Regions from separate parts of the Sphingopyxis macrogoltabida genome, predicted to be linked through region 3. Evidence: predicted binding sites of a transcription regulator. Region 3 holds the regulator's gene; each other region holds the start of a gene.
The links. The regulator LexA, encoded in region 3, represses DNA repair genes until DNA is damaged. The targets are predictions, from matches to a motif close to GTTCCNCNCTTGTTCT.

Region 1 (5,921 bases), 1.2 Mb from region 3:
TCACCGGCATCTCGAAGGACGCGAGCAGCATCTTTCGCCAGGTCCTGACTATCAACGCGATGAACCAGGCGATGCATGGGTTCGCCGGAGCAAGCGGCGCCTCGAGCGTCGATGTGTTCGCGCAGACCCGTGCTGATATCCAGACCGAGCGGACCTATTCCTCGATCGCGCACAATGCGATGAAATGGGTGCCGATCCTCAACGTGGTGTTGACGGTCGTCTTTTACGCGCTCTTTCCGGTGCTTTTCCCGCTGTTCCTGATGCCCACGACCGGACCGATCGCGCTGAGAGGTTATGTCACTGGGTTCTTCTACCTCGCCGCCTGGGGACCGCTCTTCGTCATCCTCCACATGATCCTGATGCTCAAAGGCGCCGGCGATGTTGCGGCAGCCGGCGGCGCGAGCGGCCTTACGCTCGCGACCTTCTCGGGGATGACCGACGTCAACAACGATATCGGTATTCTCGCTGGCTATCTCGTTGCCTCGATCCCGTTTCTTGCAGGAGGCGTTGCGCGCGGCGCGATGGCGATCTCGGGCCAGGCCACGAGCTATCTCAATCCGAGCCAGAATGCCGCCGAAGAAGCCGCACGCGAGGCAAGCACGGGCAATGTGTCGCTCGGCAACACCAATCTCGACAATTCAAGCGTGTTCTCGCGGCAGTTCGCTCAAGGCAGTCTCGCACCAAACATCGCTTATGGCGCGGCGCAGACAAGAGGAATTGGCGAGAGCGGCACTCAGACAACCGGCTTTCCGCAGGCGGAATTCGCGACCGTGCCGACCTCCAGCTATCCCTTCACCCCGACGCTCGGCCAAGATTTCTCAAGCAGGCTTTCAACCATGGCGAGCGAAAGCCGCAGCCAGAGCGAGACCTTCTCCAACCTTGCTCAGCAATCGACCAGTTCGGCGGTCACACGGTTCAGCGAACTGCGCGATGCCTACACCCGTTCTCGCTCGAACGAGACGGTCAGCGGAACGTCGACCAATGACAGCATTGGAAGAACATTCAGTGAGCTCGACAACGCGTCCAACACCTTGCAGCAGCAGTTTGGCCTGTCTCGCCGGGCATCGGACGACATCTCGGTCTCATGGTTCCTGAACGGTGATGCGGGAGTGGGGGCGAAAGCAGAAGGAGACGTTTTCAGTGGTTCTGGCGGAATTAAGGGCGGGAGAAATCAGAGCTGGACCGACAGCGATATAGGGATCGCCTCGGAAGATCGCTCGCGTATCGAGAGTGCGCTCAGCCAAATTTCCGAAAGCTATAACTGGTCAAGTTCCAGAGAGGGCTTCTTCCGCGAGACCAGCTCAAGCTCAGAAGCGCTTGTTTCGAGTAGTGCAGCGGGTGTCACAACTTCGCTTACAGAAGCGAATAGCTACACAGTCGAGGCACGCCGCGCGGAAGAATTAGCCAATCGGCTTGAGAGCCAGGCTAGCTGGTATGAAAGCGCCAATGCTGCGGGTACGCTTAACCTCAGCCAAGCCTATCGCGAATGGGGCATGGCGGAGATAGAAGCCAACCGCGATTACTATGGTCGAGCCCGCTTCGATGACATCGACTTCCAGATGAGCGCGCAAGGACAGCAGCTGCAAGCACGATTTGTCGAGAGCTACGCTGAAGGCCTCAATGATGAGATCGCGAGCGAACTTGAGTTGCCTGATGCAGCGCCTGTGACTCGCCCTAATGTAGGAAGCGCGAGCGGCGTGGGCGGCTCTGTTCGTCTTGGCGGAACACCAAGCTCTCTCGGGGATCCGTCAGATGGAAGGCAAGAGATCGCAGGCGATGTTAGTCGGAAGCAAAACGAAGGCTCTCGAAGCATCGAGCGGAGACGTGGAAGTCTTGATCGGACCACACGGGATGCACGAGGAGCATCCGCTGAGGCAGCCGATGATGTGAAGAAATGGTAAGCTAGATCAAGCCATCGTAGACGACGACATAAACGATAAATGCGGTCACTGCGAAAGCAGTAAATAAAAGGGCGCGACGCTCCCATGGGTCGGCCCAGGCCTTCTTCCAACGATACTCTGCTCGTCTGTTCTCAGCGATCGCGCGATCAATTTCGCGAAAGCCTTCCCAGTCCTTGTTGTCCTTGGGTGGTGTGTTTTGAGGTCCGCTCATCGCTTTTTCTCCTTCGCGAGAATAGGAGCCCCCCTCTTCTCCACTCTTCCAACTGATCGATTGCACGAAAGTAGCTCAAAACTATCGGGAAAGCGAGTTCGCAAGGCTTGGCCATGTTCACGGAAAGTGAAAGAACACGCGATACTGAAGAGCGGATCATGAGCACGAACGAGCCATCAGAACCAAACGTCGTCGATTTTCGCGGCGCAGCTGCCCGACAGAAGCGGGACAAGAGGCGCAAACTCTTGCTTCTCGTCGTGGGCGGATTGTTCGCCGGGGTTCTCGGGGGCGTGATCGGGATCAATTGGCCCTTCGGTTCCGCCAGCGCCGAGGCGCGAACCACCCATACCTTTGGCGTATGCGGGATGGTGAGGAAAACCTGCGTTGTCGATGGCGATACAATCTGGCTCGAGGGCGTAAAGATCCGCGTGGCAGACATCGATACGCCGGAAATCTCGCAACCCAGGTGCGACTACGAATACGAACTCGGCATCAAGGCTCGCGACCGGTTGGTTACCTTGCTCAACCAAGGCGAATTCTCCGCGGTTCCGATCGGCAACCGGGACGAAGACCAGTATGGCCGCAAGCTGCGTGTGCTAAAGCGCGACGGACGCTCTTTGGGCGATCAACTGGTTGCCGAAGGTCTTGCCAGGACCTGGACCGGACGCCGGGAGCCATGGTGCTGATGCGTGTCTGGCCGGATAGCGACGAACCGCTGGTGAGCGGCAAGAACGAGTGGAAGCTGAAGCTTGAAGCCTGGCTTCTCGGCATTCCGATCATCCTCTGTATCGCCGCAGCCATCTGGTCGCTGTTTTGACACTCACTCGCGACCAGGAAATTTGGGGAATGGCGCTCTGGGTCGAGAAGCATCACGGCGATGGTGGACATGATTTCATCGATGCGAAGATCGAGGAGCTAGTCCTTGCGACCGAGATGGACGGCGTAAGACTTTGGGAGGAAGTTGCGCGTCGCTTGGAGCAGCTTGGCGAGCGCACTTCCCAATCTTGATTGCATCTCTGCCGTCCGAGCTTTCGACAGACGCGATATAGGCCTCCAGCCGTTCGATTGTTCTCCGGCGCGGCCGGCGGCCCAATCGCAAGTCGAGCACGAATCGCGGATCGCCGACCGCGCGCCTGCCAAAACGAGTCGCGGAAATATGATTATCTTTCAGATGCTTTTCAATCCGTTCAAGCAAGGTCATGTCCTTTTCGCTCCGACTCGCAAATCCCTTGCGTTCTTGTTCTGTTCCTACTAGGATCGTATCCGTGAGTCTAGGAAAATTCCTACGATTGAAATCGAAGGGCCACGTAAATGGAACATGTCAGGGAAGAACTTGATCGGCTGATCACGCAGCGCGGTTATGGCTACGCGTCGATCTCGCGACTGCTTGGTCGTAACCCCGCCTACGTCCAGCAATTCATCAAGCGCGGTTCGCCCAGGAAGCTTGATGACGAGGATCGAAAGACGCTCGCCTGCTTCTTCGGCGTCGATGAGCAAGTGCTCGGCGGTCCGGCCAATCCGGTCACCGACGGCATGGTCGAAATTCCCGTTCTCGATGTCGAAGCTTCAGCTGGCTTCGGCGCGGTCGCCGCCAGCGAGACTGCACATACCCGGTTTGGGTTCGACGAACGCTGGCTGCGACACCTAACTTCGGCGAAGAGCGCCAGCCTGTCGATCGTCGGCGTTAAGGGTGACTCAATGGAGCCAACGTTGAGCGATGGCGATGAAGTTTTGGTCGATGCATCAGATCATGGTTCACGATTGCGCGATGGGATCTACGTCCTTCGCTCTGATGATTCGCTCGTTGTGAAGCGCATCGCGATCAAGCCGGGCGGCAGGCAGATCACCATTGCCAGCGACAATCCGGCCTACCCGACGTGGCGCGACATGGACCGGTCTGAGGTGCACGTTGTGGGCCGGGTCATCTGGTTTGGCCGAGCTTTGTAGAGGCAAAGCTTGGGCCGGTAGCGGAATGTCTGCTTGCAGGTCCTGCGCTGTTCAAAGCAGCCCAGTCCCCTTGATCAACTGAAGTAATTGAATCTCACATGTTTGCTCCCAACTTGTTGAGTGGTGGCAAACAATAAGAACCAGCATTTTGTACCCAAAGCATATCTTAGGCGTTTCAGCTGTGATCCGCCGGGTGCTGACCGTCGCCGCATCAACGCATATTTGATTGATCACGAGAGATTTATCGACGGGGCCTCGATTAGCGATCAGTGCTCCAAGAACAAGTTCTACGGCTCCGATGAAATCTTTGAGGACTTCGTTCAACACTTTGAGGGCCGTTACGGAATTGCGATTGAAGCGCTAGAGGGCAATGGACAAATCTACACAGGCGATATCTCTAGGTTCTTTCTGCTTCAGTATCTTCGAACGCCGCATATGCTCGAGCAACGCAGGAAGACCATAGATCATGCTGAAAATCTAAAGATTGGCGGCATTTCTCGACCAGAGCCAATGAACTTCGTGCAATCAAGAGGGTGCTGTCAGTCTAACGCTAACTCGTCTCCGCCTAGCAGAATGGTCCCCACCCGCGTTCTCGATCAGGCGATAAGGTTTTGCCACTCAGCCAGGGCGGCTGAGCGGCCTTCTTTGTAAGTCTGTCTATCGATGAGGTGGCGGTCTGAGTTGAAGTGATTGTGGACGTTGGCGTGAACTGAAGCGAACTTCTGTAGCGACTTCATTTGCCTGAACCTGAGCATGGCTCGCTCTCGTCTTCGAAACGGCAAGTGGGAGTTCTCCGCTCTGTTGTTCAGCCACCTGCCCACTTCTCTTCGTTCCAGGTTGCCGAGCTCGCGCATCGCTGCTGGGTAAGATTGAAGACCATCCGTGACGATCGCTTCGGCCTTCCCGTGACGCTTCAGCGTCTTCTTGAAGAAGCGAAGAGCGGCTGATTTGTCGCGCTTCTTTGTAACGTAGCTCTCGAGCACTTCGCCTTCGTGATCCACTGCGCGCCACAGATAGTGGGTCTCTCCGTTGATCTTCACAAAGACTTCATCGACGTGCCAGCGCCAGTTGCGAAACCCACGCATTCGGCTGATCCGTTGCCGCTTGATGTCAGCCGCAAACATCGGCCCAAACCTGTTCCACCAGAACCGAACCGTCTCGTGGCAAATATCAATGCCGCGTTCGGCCAGAAGATCTTCAACGTTCCGCAAGCTCAACGGAAATCGGACATACATCATCACCACAAGCCGAATGACTTCTGGTGACGAGTTGAAGCGTTTGAATGGACTGGGCGGTTTGGCTCTCGGCTTGCGGCTCATCCGAGCCAGCTAGCAGCCCTCGCCTGCTGCTGCCACGTTAGTCTGACAGCACCCGAAACGGGTTCTTGGTCGCAGTCATCCGTTCCGGCTAGCAAGCGAGCCGATCAGCGGCCATCCTTTTGACAGTACCCAGGCGACGAGTTGAAGCGCTTGAACGGGCTGGGCGGTTTAGCTCGAGATTTGCGTTTCATGACGGCAAGTTAGCAACCACTGCACTCTCCTGCCACGTTAGTCTGACAATACCCCTGAAGGCACTTCGGTAATTCCTTGGTTTTGCGAGGAGGCACGCCACACGATCCCATGCCGCATCTCTTGCGCCTGTCAAACCATCTCCAGGCTACAGCCTCGCGCTTTTAGTATGGGCAACATTTCTCGATAGGCAGCCGGAGTGCGGGTTAATGGGATATAGGGGTGAAGGTGATGCACAATGTGATATTGCATGCCCATTGTTCCGATATTGCCAACCATTGACCTCCAGTTGCGGGTATTGCCATAACGGCTTTGATCCTTACCGGGGTGATGGGGAACCCATGATAAGAAAAA
Region 2 (5,921 bases), 880 kb from region 3:
CGCCGCCCTTTTCGCGCGCGCGCTGCCACGCCGGCCGGGCGTGGCATGCGTTAACGAAGGCCGCGAGCTTGGGATAGCGCGGCGCCATGCCCTGCATCACCGCGATTTCGGCCGGAAAGCTCAGCATGATGTCCGCCGCCGACAGGCTATCGCCGATGAAATGGCCGTTGTCGCCGACGCGGCTTTCCATGAAGGCGAAATGCGCGTCGAGCTGCTGCGCGATGCGCGGTTCGAGCGGCGCCGCCGCTTCACCAAGGCGCGCGGTATAGATGCGCAGCAGGATCGGCGTCATCGCCGATCCCTCGGCGAAATGCAGCCATTCGAGATGGCTGACATGATCGTCACTACCGCGCTCGGGCACGAGATGCCCGCCGCCGTGCCGCTCGCAGAGATATTCGGTGATCGCCCCCGATTCCATGATCACGCGGCCGCCATCCTCGATCAGCGGCGACTTGCCGAGCGGATGGACCGCGAGCAGTTCGGGCGGTGCAAGGTTGGTCGCCTGGTCGCGGTCGTAAAATTTGATCTCATAGGGGGCGCCGATTTCTTCGAGCAACCACAATATGCGTTGCGAGCGGCTGTTGTTCAGGTGGTGGACGATCAGGGTCATGGCGCGTTCCTCATTTTATGTCAGGGCCGATAGGTGCCGTTGCGGTCGATCAGCGCCGCGAGTTCGCGGACCAGCTTGGCGCCGACGATCGCAGTGACGTCGCCGATATCGCGGCCGGGATGATGCTCGACGATGTCGGCGCCGACGATCGGTGCGGTCTGCCGGTGCAGCGCCGCCAGCATTTCGCGAACCGTCAGCCCGCCGGGCTCGGGATGGGCGACGCCGGGCGCCGCCGACGGGTCGAGGCCGTCGAGGTCGATCGAGATATAGAGCGGACCGCCGAGCACCGGCACTTGATCGGGCGTGAAGCCGGCCATCGGAATGATTTCGACCCCGAAACGCTCGGCCTGCGCCCGGCAATGGCCGCCCAGCGTGCGAATGCCGACTTGAACCAGCCGCGCGGCGTGGCCCGCCTCGCAAATGCGGGCAAAGGGCGAAGCATGGCTGCGCGGATTGCCGCCGAAATCGTCGTAGAGATCGGGGTGCGCATCGAAATGGAGGATGTTCAGCGGCCCGAAGCAATTTGCCGCCGCCTCGACGAGCGGAAAGCTCACGGCATGATCGCCGCCGAGCGCGAGCGGGATCTCGCCGTCCTCGTGTAGCATCGCGACATGGCGGCGGATCGCGGCGTCGTCGCGCGGCGTGTCTTCGATGAGCGGAAGGTCACCGTCGTCGGCGAAGGCGATATCGACGCCGATCTCGGGGCCCAGCTCGCTCGCCAGATTGCCGCGGTCGCTGCGCAGCGCGGTACGGATCGCCGCCGGGCCGGCGGCCGCACCGCGTTCGAAGCTGCTGTTGATGTCGGTGGGCAGGCCGAAGAGGCGGATCGCGGGCATGTGCCGCTTTTAGCTGCTGACCGGGGTCGCGCAAGGCCGACGATCAGGGGGGCCGGACCCCGGCGCGCCCGCGCAACTTGTCAACCACCCGGCATAAAAAAAGGGGGTTAGAGGCCATCTCTTGTGCCGGGTGCACCATCAACGGCTGGCGGGCCGACCTGCATGGGAGAGGTGAGTGCAGGCCTGAGGGGCTGGTGGCCCGCCGCCGTCGGCCGGCCGGTTCGAGCAAGGCGAGCCGACCGGATGGCAATCGCATCAATTATCGTCGTCGCCCTCATCGTCGGGACCGGCCATCATCTCTTCGGCCACTGCGTCGGTGCGGCCGCGGATGGCGGCTTCGAGCCGTTCGCGAAGTTCGGGATTTTCGGTCAGGAAGGTCTTCGCATTTTCGCGGCCCTGCCCGATACGGATCGAGTCATAGCTGAACCAGGCGCCCGATTTCTCGACGAGTCCGGCCTTGACCCCGATGTCGAGGATCTCGCCGATCTTCGAAATGCCCTGCCCGTACATGATGTCGAATTCGACCTGCTTGAACGGCGGCGCGACCTTGTTCTTGACGACCTTGACGCGCGTCGTGTTGCCGACGATCTCGTCGCCATTCTTGATCTGGCCGGTGCGGCGGATGTCGAGACGGACCGAGGCATAGAATTTCAGCGCGTTGCCGCCGGTCGTCGTTTCGGGATTACCGTACATCACGCCGATCTTCATGCGGAGCTGGTTGATGAAGATCACCATGCAGCGCGAGCGGCTGATCGAACCGGTAAGCTTGCGCAGCGATTGCGACATCAGGCGCGCCTGCAGGCCGACGTGGCTGTCGCCCATCTCGCCCTCGATTTCGGCGCGCGGCACAAGCGCCGCGACCGAGTCGACGACAAGCACGTCGATCGCATTCGAACGCACCAGCGTGTCGACGATTTCGAGCGCCTGTTCGCCGGTGTCGGGCTGCGACACGATGAGTTCGTCGATGTTGACGCCGAGTTTGCGGGCATAGACGGGATCGAGCGCATGTTCGGCGTCGACGAAAGCGACGGTGCCGCCGGTCTTTTGCGCCTCGGCGAGCGTGTGCAGCGCCAGCGTCGTCTTGCCCGAGCTTTCGGGACCATAGATTTCGATGACGCGGCCGCGCGGCAGGCCGCCGACGCCGAGCGCGATGTCGAGCCCGAGCGAACCGGTCGAGACCGCCTCGACCTGCATCGTTTCCTTCTGGCCGAGCTTCATTACCGAGCCCTTGCCGAAGGCGCGATCGATTTGCGCCAGCGCGGCGTCGAGCGCCTTCTGCCTGTCCGTTCCGTTCACTGATTTCCCCGATTCCACGAGTGACAATTGTCCGGCCATTTGCCGTCCCTTTCCAGCTCTAGAGCGACGGCCCGACCATCGCAACGTCGAAGCTGTGTACGTCATTTGTTCTTACAGAACAAGAGTGGAACAAAAGAAAAATCGCCAGCGAGCTAATCCGCGAAAAATTCGTCGAGGATGGCTTCTATCTGGCTGATCCGGAACGGCTTGGTCACCAGTGTCCGGTGCGCGTGCGCGGGCGGAATGACGTCGCCGCCGCCGGTCGTGAAGGCAAAGGGAACGCCGCGTTCGGCGAGCGCATCGGCGACTGGCCAGCCCTTTTCGTCGCCGAGGTTGATATCGACGAGCGCACCGTCGAGCGGCCCGGCGCCGATGATCGCCAGCGCCTCCTGATTGCTTGTCGCCTGCTCGGGCTGGGGAAAGCCGAGCGCGTCGAACATGTCGACGAGCATCATGCCGATCAGCACATCGTCCTCGACGAGCAAGATGCGGCGATTATCCGGCATCGGACACCCGATGCGCCGCGTCGTCGAGCGCCGCCGACACGGCTTCGGTCAACTGCGCGACGGAAAAGGGTTTGGGAAGGAAAGCCACGTCGTCAATATCGATCGACTGGCGCAATTGTTCCTCGGCGTAGCCCGACATGAAGAGCACCGGTAGCGCCGGACGCTTCGCGCGCATGGCGCGAACCATCGCCGGCCCGTCCATCGTCGGCATCACGACGTCGCTGACGATCAGATCGACCTTGTCCATCTGGCCGAAGCGTTCGAGCCCCTCTTCGCCCTGCGACGCTGTGACGACGGTGTAGCCCGCCCGGACCAGCGCGCGCTCGGCAACCGCACGCACCATATCCTCGTCCTCGACGAGCAGGATGGTGCCGGTTCCCCACTGGCTTTTCTTCGGCTTGGGCGGCGGCGCAGCCACGACCGGCGCGTCGCCTTCCGCACGGTGGACGGGGAGGTAGATGGTGAAGCTGGTTCCCTGCCCCGGCTTGCTGTCGGCGAAAATGAAACCCGCCGACTGCTTGATGATGCCATAGACGGTCGACAGGCCGAGCCCGGTTCCCTTGCCGACATCCTTGGTGGTGAAAAAGGGTTCGAAAATCTTCGGCAACACGTCGGCGGCGATGCCGGTGCCGGTATCGCTGACCTTGAGTGCGCTATAGTCGGCAGGCGGCATGATCTCGCTGCCCATCTGCCGCGCTTCGGCGGCCGAGACCGGATAGGTTTCGATCGTCAGCGTGCCGCCGCCCGGCATCGCGTCGCGTGCATTGACGGCGAGGTTGATGATCACCTGTTCGAGCTGACCGGGGTCGGCGCGCACCGCGCCGAGCCCCCGGCCATGATGGACCGACAGTTTCACCGTATCGCCGATCAGCCGCTTCAGAAGATGCGAGACTTCGGAGATGACGTCGGGAAGCTGGAGAATTTGCGGCCGCAACGTCTGCTGACGCGAAAAGGCCAGAAGCTGCCGCGTCAGGCTGGCGGCACGGTTGGCGTTGCTGCGGATTTGCTGGATATCGTCATAATCGCTGTCACCGGGCGTATGGCGCATCAGCATCAGGTCGCACGCCCCGAGCACCGCGGTCAGGATATTGTTGAAATCGTGCGCGACGCCGCCGGCGAGCTGGCCCACCGCCTGCATCTTCGACGCTTGCGCCACCTGCCGCTTGAGCCGCGATTCCTCGCTCGAATCCTTCAGGCTCAGCAGCACTGCCGCCTCGCCTAGTCCGCGCACGCCTACAACGCGCATCGACACCGGCTCGTCACTCTGCCCCGCCAGCCGGATCGACAGGTCGCCGCCGACCTGCTGCCCGCTGCTGTGACGGCGGATCATGTCGGCGAGCGGTCCTTTATCCTCGCCCACCACCAGGTCGCCGGGATAACGGAGCATCTTGCCTTCGGCGAGCCCTGCCGCGCGCAGGAAAGCCCGGTTCATGTAGAGGAAGCGTCCGTCGCGATCGACCATCGCGAGCCCGAAGGGCAGCAGCGACAGCAAGGTTTCGACATAGCCCTGCGCCGTGCCGCGATCGGTCGGCCCCATTTCCTCGTCGAGCATCGCGAGGAGCATCGGCGTGTGGCTGTCGGCGGGCGCGAGCGGAATCTGGAGCATGCGCACGGGTGTCGCACGGTCGCCCTCGCGCGCGAAATAGAGCGAGCCGCCATCGTCGAGGCGCAGCATCGGCGCGACGTCGCGGCCGGCATAATGGGTGACGTCGCCTTCGCCCAATGCGCGCAGCAGAAACGCCTGATTCGCGACCCGGAGCCGCCCCTCGGCGCTGACGAGCGCCGCCATCACCCCCGCCTGCCCCAGCGTCCGTCCCGCCGGTCCATCAAGGTGGCGGACGATTTCCGACACGAGGTCGAGCCGTTCGAGCGCCGCGAAGCGCCACACGAGATAATCCTCGGCCTGCCCGGTCCGCGTCACCTGCGCGCGCAATTGCAGCGGCCCCACCGCCAGATCGTCGACCCGGCCTTCGCCGTCACGCCACGCCGCGCGTCCGGCATTCTTGAGCAATTCGGCCCCGCGTCCGTCGACCGGCAGGCCCGGCGGCGTAATGAAGCCGCCGAACCAGGTCGCGAACAGGTCGTTGGCGCAGACCAGCCGGCCGGCGCGGTCGGTGACCGCGATCGCGACATCGTCGTGATTGACCGCGGCGCGCAGCATCGTCCAGTCGGGAAGCGGGGCCTCGCCCGCCGCGGCGACCGGAAACAATCGGCGCGCCAGCACTACCCCGCCGACCGCGATCGCCAGCCCGGCGAGGAAACCTGCCGCGAGCGGCGCATTGCCGGTGACCCAGAACAGCAGCGCGACCGACAGCAGCGCCAGCGCGCCGAGCATCGCATAATCGATGCGCGACAGGGTCGGCGGGACCAGCAACGGGCCGCCCGGGCCCGCCTCCCTGCTGAAATCTTCCTCAGCGGCAGGCAGGCTTTGCGCGGTCAATGACAATCTTTCCTGTTGGCGTTACCAGATGCGGACGCGATCTTTCGGCGCCAGATAAAGCTTCTGGCCTTCCTTGACGTTATAGGCCTTATACCACGGGTCAAGGTTGCGCGAGACCCAAGACCGCTGAATCGACGGCGAATGCGGATCGGTGGTGATCCGCTGCGACAGATTCTGGTCGCGATAGTTGCGCCGCCAGACCTGCGCCCAGCCCAGGAAGAAGCGCTGGTCGC
Region 3 (5,921 bases):
GCCTGCTCCTCGTCTGGGTGCGTGCGACATGGGTCGCGGCGCCGGTGCTGGCGCAGCCGATCACCACCGAATTTTCGATGCGGGTCGAACGGGTCGAGCCGCTGCCGGCGCGCGGACAGGTGCGTATCCTCGCGCGGCCGCAACATCGCGCCGATATGCCGCCGCGCCTCCGCCTGACATTACGCAGCGAACAGGCAGCGGGACTCGCGGGCGGTGAGCTGGTCGCGGTGCGGGCACGGCTGATGCCGCCGCCGCCTGCCAGCCTGCCGGGCGGATATGATTTCGCCCGGCGCGCCTGGTTCGACGGGATCGGTGCGGTGGGGACGGTGCTCGGCGACGTCGCCCGCGCGTCGGGGGCGGCCGAGAGCACCCCGCCGCTGCGCATGCGGCTTAGCGGACATATCCAGCAGCAGGTCGAAGGATCGGCGGGCGGCATCGCTGCGGCGCTGGTCACCGGCGATCAGGGCGCGATCAGCGAGGCGGATTCGGAAGCAATGCGGCGTAGCGGCCTCGCGCATCTGCTGTCGATCAGCGGGCTGCATGTGACCGCAGTCGTCGGCTTCACCATGTTCCTGCTTATCCGGCTGCTCGCGCTGAGCCCGCGGCTGGCGCTGCGCGGCGTCGTGCTTACGGCAGCAGCCGGGGGCGCGGCGCTAGCGGGGGTTGGCTATACATGGCTCAGCGGCGCCGAGGTGCCGACGATCCGCTCGTGCGTCGCGGCGCTGCTCGTTCTCGCAGCGTTCCTGCTGGGGCGCGAGGCGCTGACATTGCGGTTGGTCGCGGCGGGGGCGCTGATCGTGCTCGTCTGGCGGCCCGAGGCGCTCGCGGGGCCAAGCTTCCAGCTCAGCTTTGCGGCGGTCACCGCGATCATCGCGCTACACGAAAGCCCGCGGATGCGCCGCTTCCTCGAACGGCGCGACGAACGCTGGATCGTCCACGCCGGCCGCGGTGTTGCCGGGCTGCTGATTACCGGTTTTGTTGTCGAAATCGCACTGGCGCCCATCGCCTTGTTCCATTTTCACAAGGCGGGGCTTTACGGCGCGCTCGCCAATGTCGTCGCGATCCCGCTCACGACCTTCGTCATCATGCCCGCCGAAGCGCTGGCGTTGCTGTTCGACAGCGTCGGGCTCGGCGCGCCCTTCTGGTGGGTCGCCGAAAAGGCGCTCGCGCTGCTGATCCTGCTCGCGCACGGCGTCGCCGATGCGCCGGGCGCGGTCGCGACCTTGCCGTCCTTTCCGCCATGGGGCTTCGCGCTCGTCGTTTTCGGCGGGTTATGGCTGCTCCTGTGGCGGACGTCGTGGCGGCTGGCTGGACTCGTGCCGCTTGTCATCGGCGTCGCTGCGCTGCTCGTGCAGCCGCGGCCCGACATCTTGGTGACCGGCGACGGGCGCCATATCGCGGTGGCGGTACCCGGCGGTAGCTATGCCCTGCTGCGCGATCGTGCGGGCGATTTCATCCGCGATTCGCTGTCCGAAGCGGCGGGAATCGATACGCCGCTGGTCGCCCTCGCTGACTTGGAGCATGTGACGTGCAACCGCGATTTCTGCCGCTGGCGGCAAGGGGAAGGCGATACGGGACGTGTCATCCTTGCCTCGCGCGGCCGCGACCGGATCGACGGCGCCGACATGGCTGAGGCCTGCGCTGCCGCCGATGTGGTCATCAGTGATCGCTGGTTGCCGCGCGAATGTGTCGCACGCTGGCTTACGATCGACCGTGACAGCCTCGCCGAAACCGGCGGGCTGGCACTCTACCTAGGCGAGGAGCCACGCGCGATCACCAGCCTGAATGCCGGTGACGCACATCCGTGGCGCCGGCCCCGGCAGGTCAGTGGTAACGACGAAGCAGTCCCGACAGGCGTCCTTGCACGATGACCCGCTCGGCGGGGTAACGTTGCGGCTCATAGGCGCTGTTCGCCGGATCGAGCCGGATCATCTGGCCTTCGCGGCGGAAATATTTGAGCGTCGCATCCTGCCCGTCGACGAGCGCGACGACGATATCGCCCTCGCGTGCGGTGCTCGCCTTCTGGATCAGCGCATAGTCGCCGTCGAAAATTCCGGCTTCCACCATGGAATCGCCCGAAACCTCGAGCGCATAATGTTCGCCCGCGCCGAGCAGCGCGGCGGGAACCGCTAGATTATTGTGATCCTCGAACGCCTCGATCGGCACGCCTGCGGCGATCTTGCCATGCAGCGGCACCTCGATGATGTCGTTCGCGGCGATCAGCCGCATCGCCGGCGGGCTCTTGCGCAACGGCACGACATTTTCACGCGTCGGCGCCGCCTTTGCCGTTTCAGGCAGCTTTACCACTTCGAGGGCGCGGGCCCGGTTGGGAAGGCGGCGCAGGAAGCCGCGTTCCTCGAGGGCGCTGATCAGTCGGTGGATGCCCGACTTGGATTTCAGTCCCAGCGCCTCCTTCATCTCCTCGAACGACGGCGAAATGCCGCTCGCGTCGAGCTTTTGCTGGATGAAGTGAAGCAGTTCATGCTGCTTGGCGGTCAACATCGATCATTCTCCGTCAGGACCAGAACCGGACATAATGAGAACGATAGTGGAACATACCGGAACTTGTCAAGCGATGGCGATATAATCGGCGATCGCGCCCGCCGCGCGCGGGGGCGCACCGATTTCGCGGATCAGCAACGCGTCGGCCTCGATCAGCGGGACAGTCTGGCCGCTGTCCTGGCTGTCGAACATATGGAGAGCGCCGCCGTCGACCCGTGCGCGCAGATAATCCCGGCGCGCCCCACCGGCGGCAAGCGCTGCGTCGAGCGGTGCCTGGCGGATTGCGGGGAGCGGATTTGCTGCGCCTGCAAGATGGCGGATCAACGGCAGCAGGAAGAGCGTCGCGGTGACGAAGGCCGAGCCGGGGTTGCCGGGCAGCCCGAGCAGCAGCGCCTCGCCTATCGCACCGGCGATCAGCGGTTTGCCCGGCCGCATCGCGATCTTCCAGAAATCGAGCCGGCCGCCGGCGTCGTCGAGGGCGCCGCGAACATGGTCATGGTCGCCCACGGATGCGCCGCCGACGGTGACGATGACGTCATGGTGTCGCGCCAACTCCTTGATTGCACTGGCAATCGACATTCGGTCGTCGCGCATATGGAGCGGCAGGGCGACGTCGGCGGGAACGGCGGCGAGCATCGCCGCGAGCATCGCGCCGTTGCTGTTCGGGATCTGGCCCGGCGCGAGCGTGCGGCCCGGCGCGACAAGCTCGTCACCAGTGGTCAGGATCGCGACGCGCGGCCGCGATCCGACGCGAACCTCGCCCGCGCCGCCCATGATCGCGGCGGCGATTGCGCCGGCGCCCATACGCGTTCCGGGGGCGAGCAGGCGCGTGCCGGCGGCGAAATCGCCGGCGCGTTCGCGGATATGGCGCCCCCGCGCGCCGGGGCCGTCGCCGGTTAGCGCCAGTGCCACGCCCGCTGCCGCAACATCTTCCTGGAGGATCACCGTGTCGGCACCGCCCGGAAGCATGGCGCCGGTGAAGATTCGCATCGCCTCGCCGGGGCCGACGGTCCGGTCCGGGGCAGCGCCGGCAGCGATTTCGCCGGTAATTGTCCACGGTCCCGGCATGTCGGCAAAACGGATCGCATAGCCGTCCATCGCCGACAGCGCCGCCGCAGGCTGGTCGCGCGATGCGAAGACATCTTGCGAAAGATAGCGTCCAAGCGACGCGGAAACCGCGATATTTTCTGCCGCCAAGGGGGTGCGGAGCGCGAGCAGGCGCGCCTGCGCTTCCTCGACCGGCAGCAAGCCGCTCATCCGGCGCGCCAGTCGCCCGAGCGGCCACCGCTCTTTTCGAGCAGGCGGATGTCGCCGAGGGTCATCGCGCGGTCGAGCGCCTTGGCCATGTCGTAAAGGGTCAGCAGCGCCACCGATGCGGCGGTGAGCGCCTCCATCTCGACCCCCGTCGGCCCGGTCGTCGCCGCGACCGCGCGCACCGAAATGCCGTCTTCCTCCCATTCGAATTCGACGCTGACCTGTGTCAGCGCGATCGGGTGGCAAAGCGGGATGAGGTCGGCGGTGCGTTTCGCCGCCATGATGCCGGCGATGCGCGCGGTCGACAGCACGTCGCCTTTCGGCGCGTTGCCGCTGCGGATGGCATCGAGCGCCTCCGCCGACATGGCGATACGCCCGCCTGCCACCGCGCGGCGTCCGGTTGCCGCCTTGCCGCCGACATCGACCATATGCGCCGCACCCTTTTCGTCGAGATGCGTCGGGCGGGTCATGCCGCCACTCCGGTGAGCAGCGCTTTCGTTGCTGCCGTGACGTCGGGCTGGCGCATCAGGCTTTCGCCGACGAGGAAGCTCCTGGCGCCGCTGGCGGCCAGCCGTTCGCAATCGGCATGGCTGGCGATGCCGCTTTCACCGACGAGCAAGGTGTCCGGCGGGACCAGTTTCGCAAGGCGTTCGGTGACGCCGAGGTCGGTTTCGAAGGTGCGGAGGTCGCGGTTGTTGACGCCGATCAGCCGCGACGTCAGCCTGCCCAAAGCACGCTCGAGTTCGGCTTCGTCATGGACTTCGACGAGCACGTCCATGCCGCGCTCGACCGCTGCCGCCTCGATGTCCTGCATGACGCCATCATTGAGTGCGGCGACGATAATCAGGATCGCATCGGCGCCGATCGCGCGTGCCTCGGCGACCTGCCAGGGATCGATCATGAAATCCTTGCGCAGCGCGGGCAGAGTACAGGCGGCGCGCGCGGCGACCAGATAATCCTCGTGCCCCTGAAAATAGGGCGCATCGGTCAGCACCGACAGACAGGCAGCGCCCCCGGCCCCATATTGGCGCGCATGATCCGCCGGATTAAAATCCTCCCGGATCAGTCCTTTGGATGGCGAGGCTTTCTTGATTTCAGCGATCAGGCCAAAGCCGCCGGCGTCGATTTTCGCCTGCAGCGCGGCGGCAAAACCGCGGACGGGACCCGCGTCGATCGCATCGAGATCGGCGAGGGAGCGCACCGCGCGGCGCGCGGCGACCTCTTCGGCCTTGGTGGCAAGTATCTGGGTGAGCTTGTTCATTTATAGGCGATCCAGCAATTGAGCAGCGCGTTGGCAAGGCCCTTGTCGATCGACTCGGCAGCCTCCTCGACACCTTCGAGCAACGTGTCGGCGGCGCCGGCGACGACAAGCGCTTCGGCGGCGTTATAGAGTACGGCGTCGCGATAGGCGCCGGATTCGCCTTGCAGCAGGGCGCGCAGCGCCTTCGCGTTATAGGCCGCGTCGCCGCCGCGAATCTCGTCGAGCGATCGCGGCGGAAGACCGGCATCGGCCGCCTCGCTGCGTTGCATCCGGACACCCTCGGGCGTGATCACCGCGACCTCGTTGCCCCCCGCCAGCGATAGCTCGTCGAGCCCCTCGTCGCCCGAAATGACGCGCGAATGGTCGGTGCCGAGCCGGTGCAGCGCCTCGGCATAGACGGGAACATAGGCGGGACGGGCGATGCCGATGAGCTGGCGCGTGACGCGCGCGGGGTTGGCGAGCGGACCCATGAGGTTGAAGATCGTCCGCCGCCCGATCGCCTTGCGGATCGGCATGATGCGCTTCATTGCGGGGTGACGCGTCCCGGCGAAGAGGAAACAGATGCCGAGATCGGCGAGTTGCGCCTCGGCCTGCCGGTCGGCGCGCTCCATGTCGAGGCCAAGCGCTTCCAGCGTATCGGCGGCGCCGGACTTCGAGGAAGCGGCCCGATTTCCGTGCTTTGCGACGGGAACTTCGCATGCGGCAACAACAATCGACACGGCGGTCGAGACGTTGAGCGTATGATGGCCGTCGCCGCCGGTGCCGCAAACGTCGATCGCGCCGGCGGGCGCTGCGACGGGGATCAGCCGGTTGCGCATCGCCTGCGCGGCGGCGGCGATTTCGACCATGGTTTCGCCGCGATCGGAGAGGGCGATCAGAAATTCGGTCACCTGTTCGTCGGTCG
Region 4 (5,921 bases), 1.3 Mb from region 3:
TCAAACATTTTACGTTACGAGCCTGTTTACCAGCGATTGCTGCAACGGGGCGGAAGCCTGCGCGCAGCATAGCGAGACGGAAGGACGCCGCGCCGAGCGGCGGATTTGGAAGCGATATGGACGACGCCAGCGAAAAGACCGGAAAGGCCTTATGGACCGCGCTGCTGCGCGGGCTGCGCCCCGCCGTGCCGGCGGTGATCGGCGCCGCGGCGCTGACTTTCCTGTTCGCGGCTGTGATGCCGCTCGCTTGGGTCGCCGGGATCAGCTGGAACCTCTATCTCGATCGCCTCTCCGACCTGTTTCTGCCGCCGATCGGCAATGGCGGACGGCTGGCGATGGCGCTCGGCATGGCGGCGATCGCCGCCGTGGTCGCGGGCATCATCGCGCTGATGATTGCCGAGCCCGAAGCGACCGGGGTCGCGTCGCTGCGCCGCCGGATACGCCGCCGTTCCGAAGTCGATGAGGATACGGACGAGGTGTTGCGCCGCCGCCGCGTCGACCTGCACCCCGACGATCCGCCGCGGCCGCCGATCCGCGCCGGGCGCGACCTCCCCGCCGCGGGGCTGGGGCCCGTTGGTGTCCATGATGCCGCGACTGCTCCGGACGATGAAGCGGCGTTCGACCTGTCGTTCGCCGAACGGGCGGTGGAAGAAGCGGCCGATGATTTCCCGGCCGGCGACGGCGATGAACTCGTCCTTGCCGAACGCGCACCCGAACCCGCAGCTTACGAAGCGACGGGCGACGAGCCGTGGTTGCAGCCCGCCGAGCTTGCGCCGCCGATCATGCCCGACCCCGCCGACAAGAGTCTCGGTGCGATGGTCGCGCGTTTCGAGGCCGGACTGGCGCGCCGTCGCCAGCCGTTTGCAGAGCCTGTTGCGGCCCCCGGTGCTACCGTGACCGGCGCAGCCACAGCCGACGAAGAGCCCGAGGTCGATTTCGCGCTCGAGGCGGCGCTCGGCACCCTGCAAAGAATGAACCGCAGCGCTGTCCGCTGACGTACGTCAGTCCTCCACCGTCAATATTTCGATCCGCAAGGCATCGGCCGCGCCCGCCGGCTCGACCGCGATATCGGCGACGATATGCCCGGCGAGTGCCCATTCGATCGCCGACAGTCGCTGGCGCAGGGCCCGGCAAAGCAGCGGAATGTCGCCCACCGCGGCGACGCACGGAAACAGGTGCCGCGCCCCGACGAAGTTGGCGCTTGCCCATGGCCGCAGCGTCGAAGCGCCGAGCGTCAGGCCGTGCGGCAGTTCGCGCGCCAGCAGGCGGGACAGCCGGCGGTGCGGGCAGCCGGGGCGGGCGGGTGCGGCAGGCGACCAGCGGATCATGCCTGCGCTCCTGGATTGAGGGCGCGTGCGGCGCGGGTGCGGCGGTCCCCTTGCGGCCGGACTCGGCCCGCGCGGCGCTCGGCGCGCCATTTGTTCATGAAATGTTCCACACGGCACCGGATATCGAGCCCGGCTTCGCGTCCGCCGCGCAGGTCGCTGACCAACCGAGGATCATGCACTGCCGCACGTCCGAAGACGCTCGGCGGCATCGCCGATTCGTGCAGGAAAGCCTCGATCCGTTGCAGCAGGCTGCGCTCCATAATTTCCTCCCTGTTCCGCCCGTCCAAAGGGCGACTCGTCAAATAGGATATTTCCTATCTGAGCAGATTTTTCCTACTTGTCTAGGAAAAATCCTATTGCTAAAGACGAAATAGGAAGGACCAACCAGTGGCCGATTTATCCGACGATCCACGCATGGCACTCGACCGGCTCTTGCAGGAAAAGGGCGTCGATTATGCCCAGCTTTCGGCGCGCATCGGGCGCAACCCCGCCTATATCCAGCAATTCATCAAACGCGGGTCGCCGCGGCGGCTGGCCGAACAGGACCGCGCGCGCATTGCCGCCTATCTGGGGGTTTCGGAAGCGTTGCTCGGCGGCGCGGTGCAGCGTGTCGCGGCGCCGTCGCGGGCGCGGGGCGCCGATATGGTGCTGGTGCCGAAGCTTGCGATCGGTGCCTCGGCGGGCGCCGGGGCCAGCGTCGACGGCGAGCCGGTCGAGGGCGAGGTGGCGTTCGACCCCAAATGGCTGCGCGGGCTCGGCGCCGATCCGCGTGCGCTCAGCATCATCCGCGTCGAAGGCGATTCGATGGCGCCGACGCTGAACGACGGCGACGACATATTGGTCGACGGCGGCGATGCGGCGGGACGGCTGCGCGACGGCATCTATGTGCTGCGCATGGACGATGTGCTGATGGTGAAGCGCGTGTCACGCGCGCCGGGGCAGGGGCGGATTTCGGTGATCAGCGATAATCCGCATTATCGCAGCTGGGACGACCTGCCGATGGCGGCGGTGCAACTGGTCGGGCGCGTCGTATGGACAGGGCGGCGGGTGCGCTGAGTGTTAGCCGAGACAGACTTGGCTTCATCGTCACCCCGGACTTGATCCGGGGTCCATGGCCCCGATGCCGCAGTGGATCCCGGATCAAGTCCGGGATGACGAAAATGGGTGGCGCAACGTCCACTCGCCGTTCCCAAAGCCATTTCGCAACAAGGAGGATTTAATACGGCGCTGCCATCTCCGCTTCGATCTCGTGATCGAGCACTTCGGCGCGCTGGCATTGCGCCTGATCGCCGTTCCGGCATTTCCGGGTCGCCTTGTCGCGTTCGCGTGACAGCTTGCCGACGCGCTCCTCGCGCTTGCGCAGCTCGCGGCCGCGGTTGCGGTCGGATTCGTCCTGGCTGGTCGTCGACCAGTCGGCGACCTGGCCGACCGCCTTGACCGGTGCGGTGACGACCGATTTGACCGCCCCGACGCAGCCGCCGAGCAGCGGCGCCATCAGCACTGCGATAATCAGGGTGCGCATTTCGTCCTCCTCGGTGTCGGTCGGCCATCGCATAGCAGCGCCGATGTGAACAGGATATTGCGATGAGCGGTCCGTCGCGCCGGCATCTGTCATATCACTGAAACAATTGATTAAATTTCTGTTTACCAGCAGAGGCTAGGCGATGCGGCGAACCTGTTGCCGCAGACCGAAGAGATATGATGACCCGCGCGCTCCCCGACCTTGTTTCATTTCCCAGTCACAGGGCGGCGGTCGGCGTCGATGCGCATCTGTCCGAGGTCATCGACATTTTTCGCGGCAATTCGCAGCTCCGCATTCTGGCCGTGCTCGACAAGGCAGATCGGCCGGTCGGTATCGTTCGCGAGCAGCGGGTGCGCGAATTGCTGTTCTGTCCCTATTGGTTCTCGTTGATGCAGAATCCGACGATCGGCGGTTCGATTGCGACGATGATCGAGCCCTGTCTGACCGCGAGCGTCACCGAATCGACGGCCAGCCTGCTGCGTATTTCGTCGGCATCGCCCGGACATGAAGGGCTGGTGCTCGTCGACGACGGCCGTTTTGTCGAGACGCTCGACAGCGGCCAGATTGCCCGGCTGGCGATGCTCCGCGAAATCGAACTGGCGCAGGAACGCACCGCCCGCGCGGGCCGGGTCGGCGATGCCGGACGGCAATTCCAGCAGGAAATCGCGACGCTCACCGATGCGCTTTCCGATATGGCGCGCGAGGCCGAGACGGTGGCGCTGCACCTGTCCGAGCGCGCGCAGCGGACCGGCCGCGATGCGGTTTCGGTCGCGGGCGCCACCGCGCAGACATTGGCGGGACTCAAATCGCTCGGCGAGCGCGGCCATGCGCTCGCGGCGGCGATGGCGCAGATCGTCGACGACGGCCGCCGCGCGCGGGGGGCGCGGCAAGAGGCGCGCGTTACCATCGCACAGGCCGGCGAGCGCGCAGCAGCGCTCAGAGCGGCGAGCCAATCGATCGAACAGATGCTGGCGCTGATCGTCGATATGGCGAGCCGAACCAACATGCTGGCGCTCAACGCCGGCATCGAGGCGGCAAGGGCGGGCGATGCGGGCCGGGGCTTTGCCGTGGTCGCGACCGAAGTGAAGACGCTGGCGCGCCAGACGCGGTCGGCGGCGGGCGACATAACCCGATATGTCGATCGCATCCGCGCCGTCATCGACGAGGTGAACGACGGTTTCGACGAGGTCGAAAGGGCGATCAGCGCCAACAACGGCTTTTCCGACGCGATCGATCGCGCCGTCGACGGCCAGAGCGCGACGACGCTGACGATCGCAAGCTATGTCGAGCAAGCGCTGTCGGCTGGCCGCGAAATCGACGTCCGGGCGCTCGATATCAGCCGCGGTGCACTCGCCGTGGAAGGCGGCGCCGAAACGCTCGGGCAACTCTCCTCGCGTCTGACGCATGCGGTGCAGTCGCTGCACCAGCGCACGCACCGCTTCATCGACACGGTGGCCGCGGCGTGATCGCTGCGCCCGGCCGCGGCCGGGCCCGAAGGCCTGTCGTTACAAAGGCTTGCCGCCCCGTTTCCTGCTGCTAGACTGCCCCGCGCGCCGGGGGCGCTCATGGCCGCCGGCGGGGAGGAGGGTCATATGACGAATATGCAAAAAGGGCTCGCCGAGTTCATCGGCACCTTCTGGCTTGTCTTCGGTGGCTGCGGCAGCGCGGTGCTGGCGGCGGGGGTGCCCGACGTCGGCATCGGATATCTCGGTGTCTCGCTGGCTTTCGGTTTGACAGTGGTGACGATGGCATATGCGATCGGCCATATTTCGGGCTGCCATCTCAACCCCGCGGTGACCGTGGGCTTATGGGCCGGCGGGCGTTTCGACGCGCGCGACATCCCGCTTTATGTGGTCGCACAGGTGCTCGGCGCGATCGTCGCGGCCTTCCTGCTCTTCTATATCGCCAGCGGTACGCCGGGCTATGATCTCGCGACCAATGGCCTTGCCGCCAACGGGTTCGGCGAAGGGTCGCCCGGCGGTTATGACCTCTGGTCCGGTCTGCTCATCGAGATTTTGCTCACCGCCTTCTTCCTGTGGATCATCATGGGGTCGACCGACGGCCGCGCGCCGGCGGGCTTTGCCCCGATTGCGATCGGGCTTGCGCTGACGCTGATCCACCTGATTTCGATCCCGGTGACCAACACCTCGGTCAACCCGGCGCGCAGCACGGGGCCGGCGCTGGTCGTCGGCGGTCTGGCGCTGCACCAGCTCTGGCTGTTCTGGGTCGCACCGGCGATCGGCGGTCTCGCCGGGGGCTGGCTGTATCGCACCGTCGGGGCGGATCGTTTCCCCAAGCCGAATATCGAAGGCGAGTAAAAGGCGGAGCGCCGGCCGGGCCGTTTCCGGCCGGCGCCGCTTATTTGAGCAGGTCGATGGCGAAGGCGCGAACGTCGGCCGCCATGTCGGGCCGCGCGAGGGCGACGGCCAGATTGGCCTGAATATAGCCCGCCTTCGACCCGCAGTCATAGCGCGTGCCGTCGAAGGTCACGGCGTGGAAAGGCTGTTTGCCGATCATCGTCGCCATCGCGTCGGTGAGCTGGATTTCGCCGCCGGCGCCCTTTTCCTGCCGTTCGAGTACGCGCATCACTTCGGGCTGGAGGATGTAGCGGCCCGAGATGATGAGATTCGACGGTGCGTCGGCGACCGCGGGCTTTTCGACGAGCCCGGTGACTTCGGTCAGCGCGCCGTCGGCCTTGCCGGGAGCAATGACACCGTAGCTGGAGACCTGCGCGCGCGGAACTTCGAGCACCGAGATCAGGTTGCCGCCGACGCGATGGTATGCGTCGACCATCTGTTTCATGCAGCCGGGCGAGCCGTGCATGAATTCGTCGGGCAGGAAGATCGCAAAGGGTTCGTCGCCGACGATGTCGCGCGCGCACCAGATGGCATGGCCAAGCCCCATCGGCTCCTGCTGCCGGACATAGGCGCAATTGCCGGGGCCGAGCCGCGTCGGTTCGAGCACCGACAGATCCTTGCCGCGTTCGGACATCGTCTTTTCGAGTTCGAAGGCGATATCGAAATGATCCTCGATCGCGCTCTTGCCGCGTCCGGTGACGAAGATCATCTGCT

Region 1: the regulator LexA is predicted to act here: its motif matches at 3,341-3,356, upstream of AN936_RS12995 (S24 family peptidase).
Region 2: the regulator LexA is predicted to act here: its motif matches at 2,858-2,873, upstream of recA (recombinase RecA).
Region 4: the regulator LexA is predicted to act here: its motif matches at 1,590-1,605, upstream of AN936_RS01165 (S24 family peptidase).

What each region holds. Positions count from the first base shown of each region.
Region 1 covers NZ_CP012700.1:2,761,937-2,767,857, forward strand. The annotation lists gene AN936_RS12980 (conjugal transfer protein TraG N-terminal domain-containing protein) at 1-1,901, shown strand, start outside; gene AN936_RS12985 (hypothetical protein) at 1,903-2,112, opposite strand; gene AN936_RS25500 (thermonuclease family protein) at 2,271-2,798, shown strand; gene AN936_RS25770 (hypothetical protein) at 2,798-2,929, shown strand; gene AN936_RS25255 (DUF6961 family protein) at 2,926-3,120, shown strand; gene AN936_RS12995 (S24 family peptidase) at 3,424-4,059, shown strand; gene AN936_RS25905 (DUF4238 domain-containing protein) at 4,183-4,710, shown strand; gene AN936_RS13000 (IS6 family transposase) at 4,656-5,378, opposite strand; gene AN936_RS24120 (fatty acid desaturase) at 5,700-5,921, opposite strand, start outside.
Region 2 covers NZ_CP012700.1:2,462,136-2,468,056, forward strand. The annotation lists gene AN936_RS11635 (glutathione S-transferase family protein) at 1-610, opposite strand, end outside; gene AN936_RS11640 (agmatinase family protein) at 631-1,446, opposite strand; gene recA (recombinase RecA) at 1,702-2,781, opposite strand; gene AN936_RS11650 (response regulator) at 2,895-3,248, opposite strand; gene AN936_RS11655 (response regulator) at 3,238-5,583, opposite strand; gene AN936_RS11660 (M13 family metallopeptidase) at 5,710-5,921, opposite strand, start outside.
Region 3 covers NZ_CP012700.1:1,577,381-1,583,301, forward strand. The annotation lists gene AN936_RS07415 (ComEC/Rec2 family competence protein) at 1-1,871, shown strand, start outside; gene lexA (transcriptional repressor LexA) at 1,825-2,502, opposite strand; gene AN936_RS07425 (molybdopterin molybdotransferase MoeA) at 2,569-3,759, opposite strand; gene moaC (cyclic pyranopterin monophosphate synthase MoaC) at 3,756-4,226, opposite strand; gene trpC (indole-3-glycerol phosphate synthase TrpC) at 4,223-5,017, opposite strand; gene trpD (anthranilate phosphoribosyltransferase) at 5,014-5,921, opposite strand, start outside.
Region 4 covers NZ_CP012700.1:234,585-240,505, forward strand. The annotation lists gene AN936_RS01145 (TIGR04063 family PEP-CTERM/XrtA system glycosyltransferase) at 1-72, shown strand, start outside; gene AN936_RS01150 (hypothetical protein) at 117-995, shown strand; gene AN936_RS01155 (hypothetical protein) at 1,002-1,328, opposite strand; gene AN936_RS01160 (hypothetical protein) at 1,325-1,588, opposite strand; gene AN936_RS01165 (S24 family peptidase) at 1,743-2,384, shown strand; gene AN936_RS01170 (hypothetical protein) at 2,545-2,850, opposite strand; gene AN936_RS01175 (methyl-accepting chemotaxis protein) at 3,030-4,316, shown strand; gene aqpZ (aquaporin Z) at 4,443-5,168, shown strand; gene galU (UTP--glucose-1-phosphate uridylyltransferase GalU) at 5,209-5,921, opposite strand, start outside.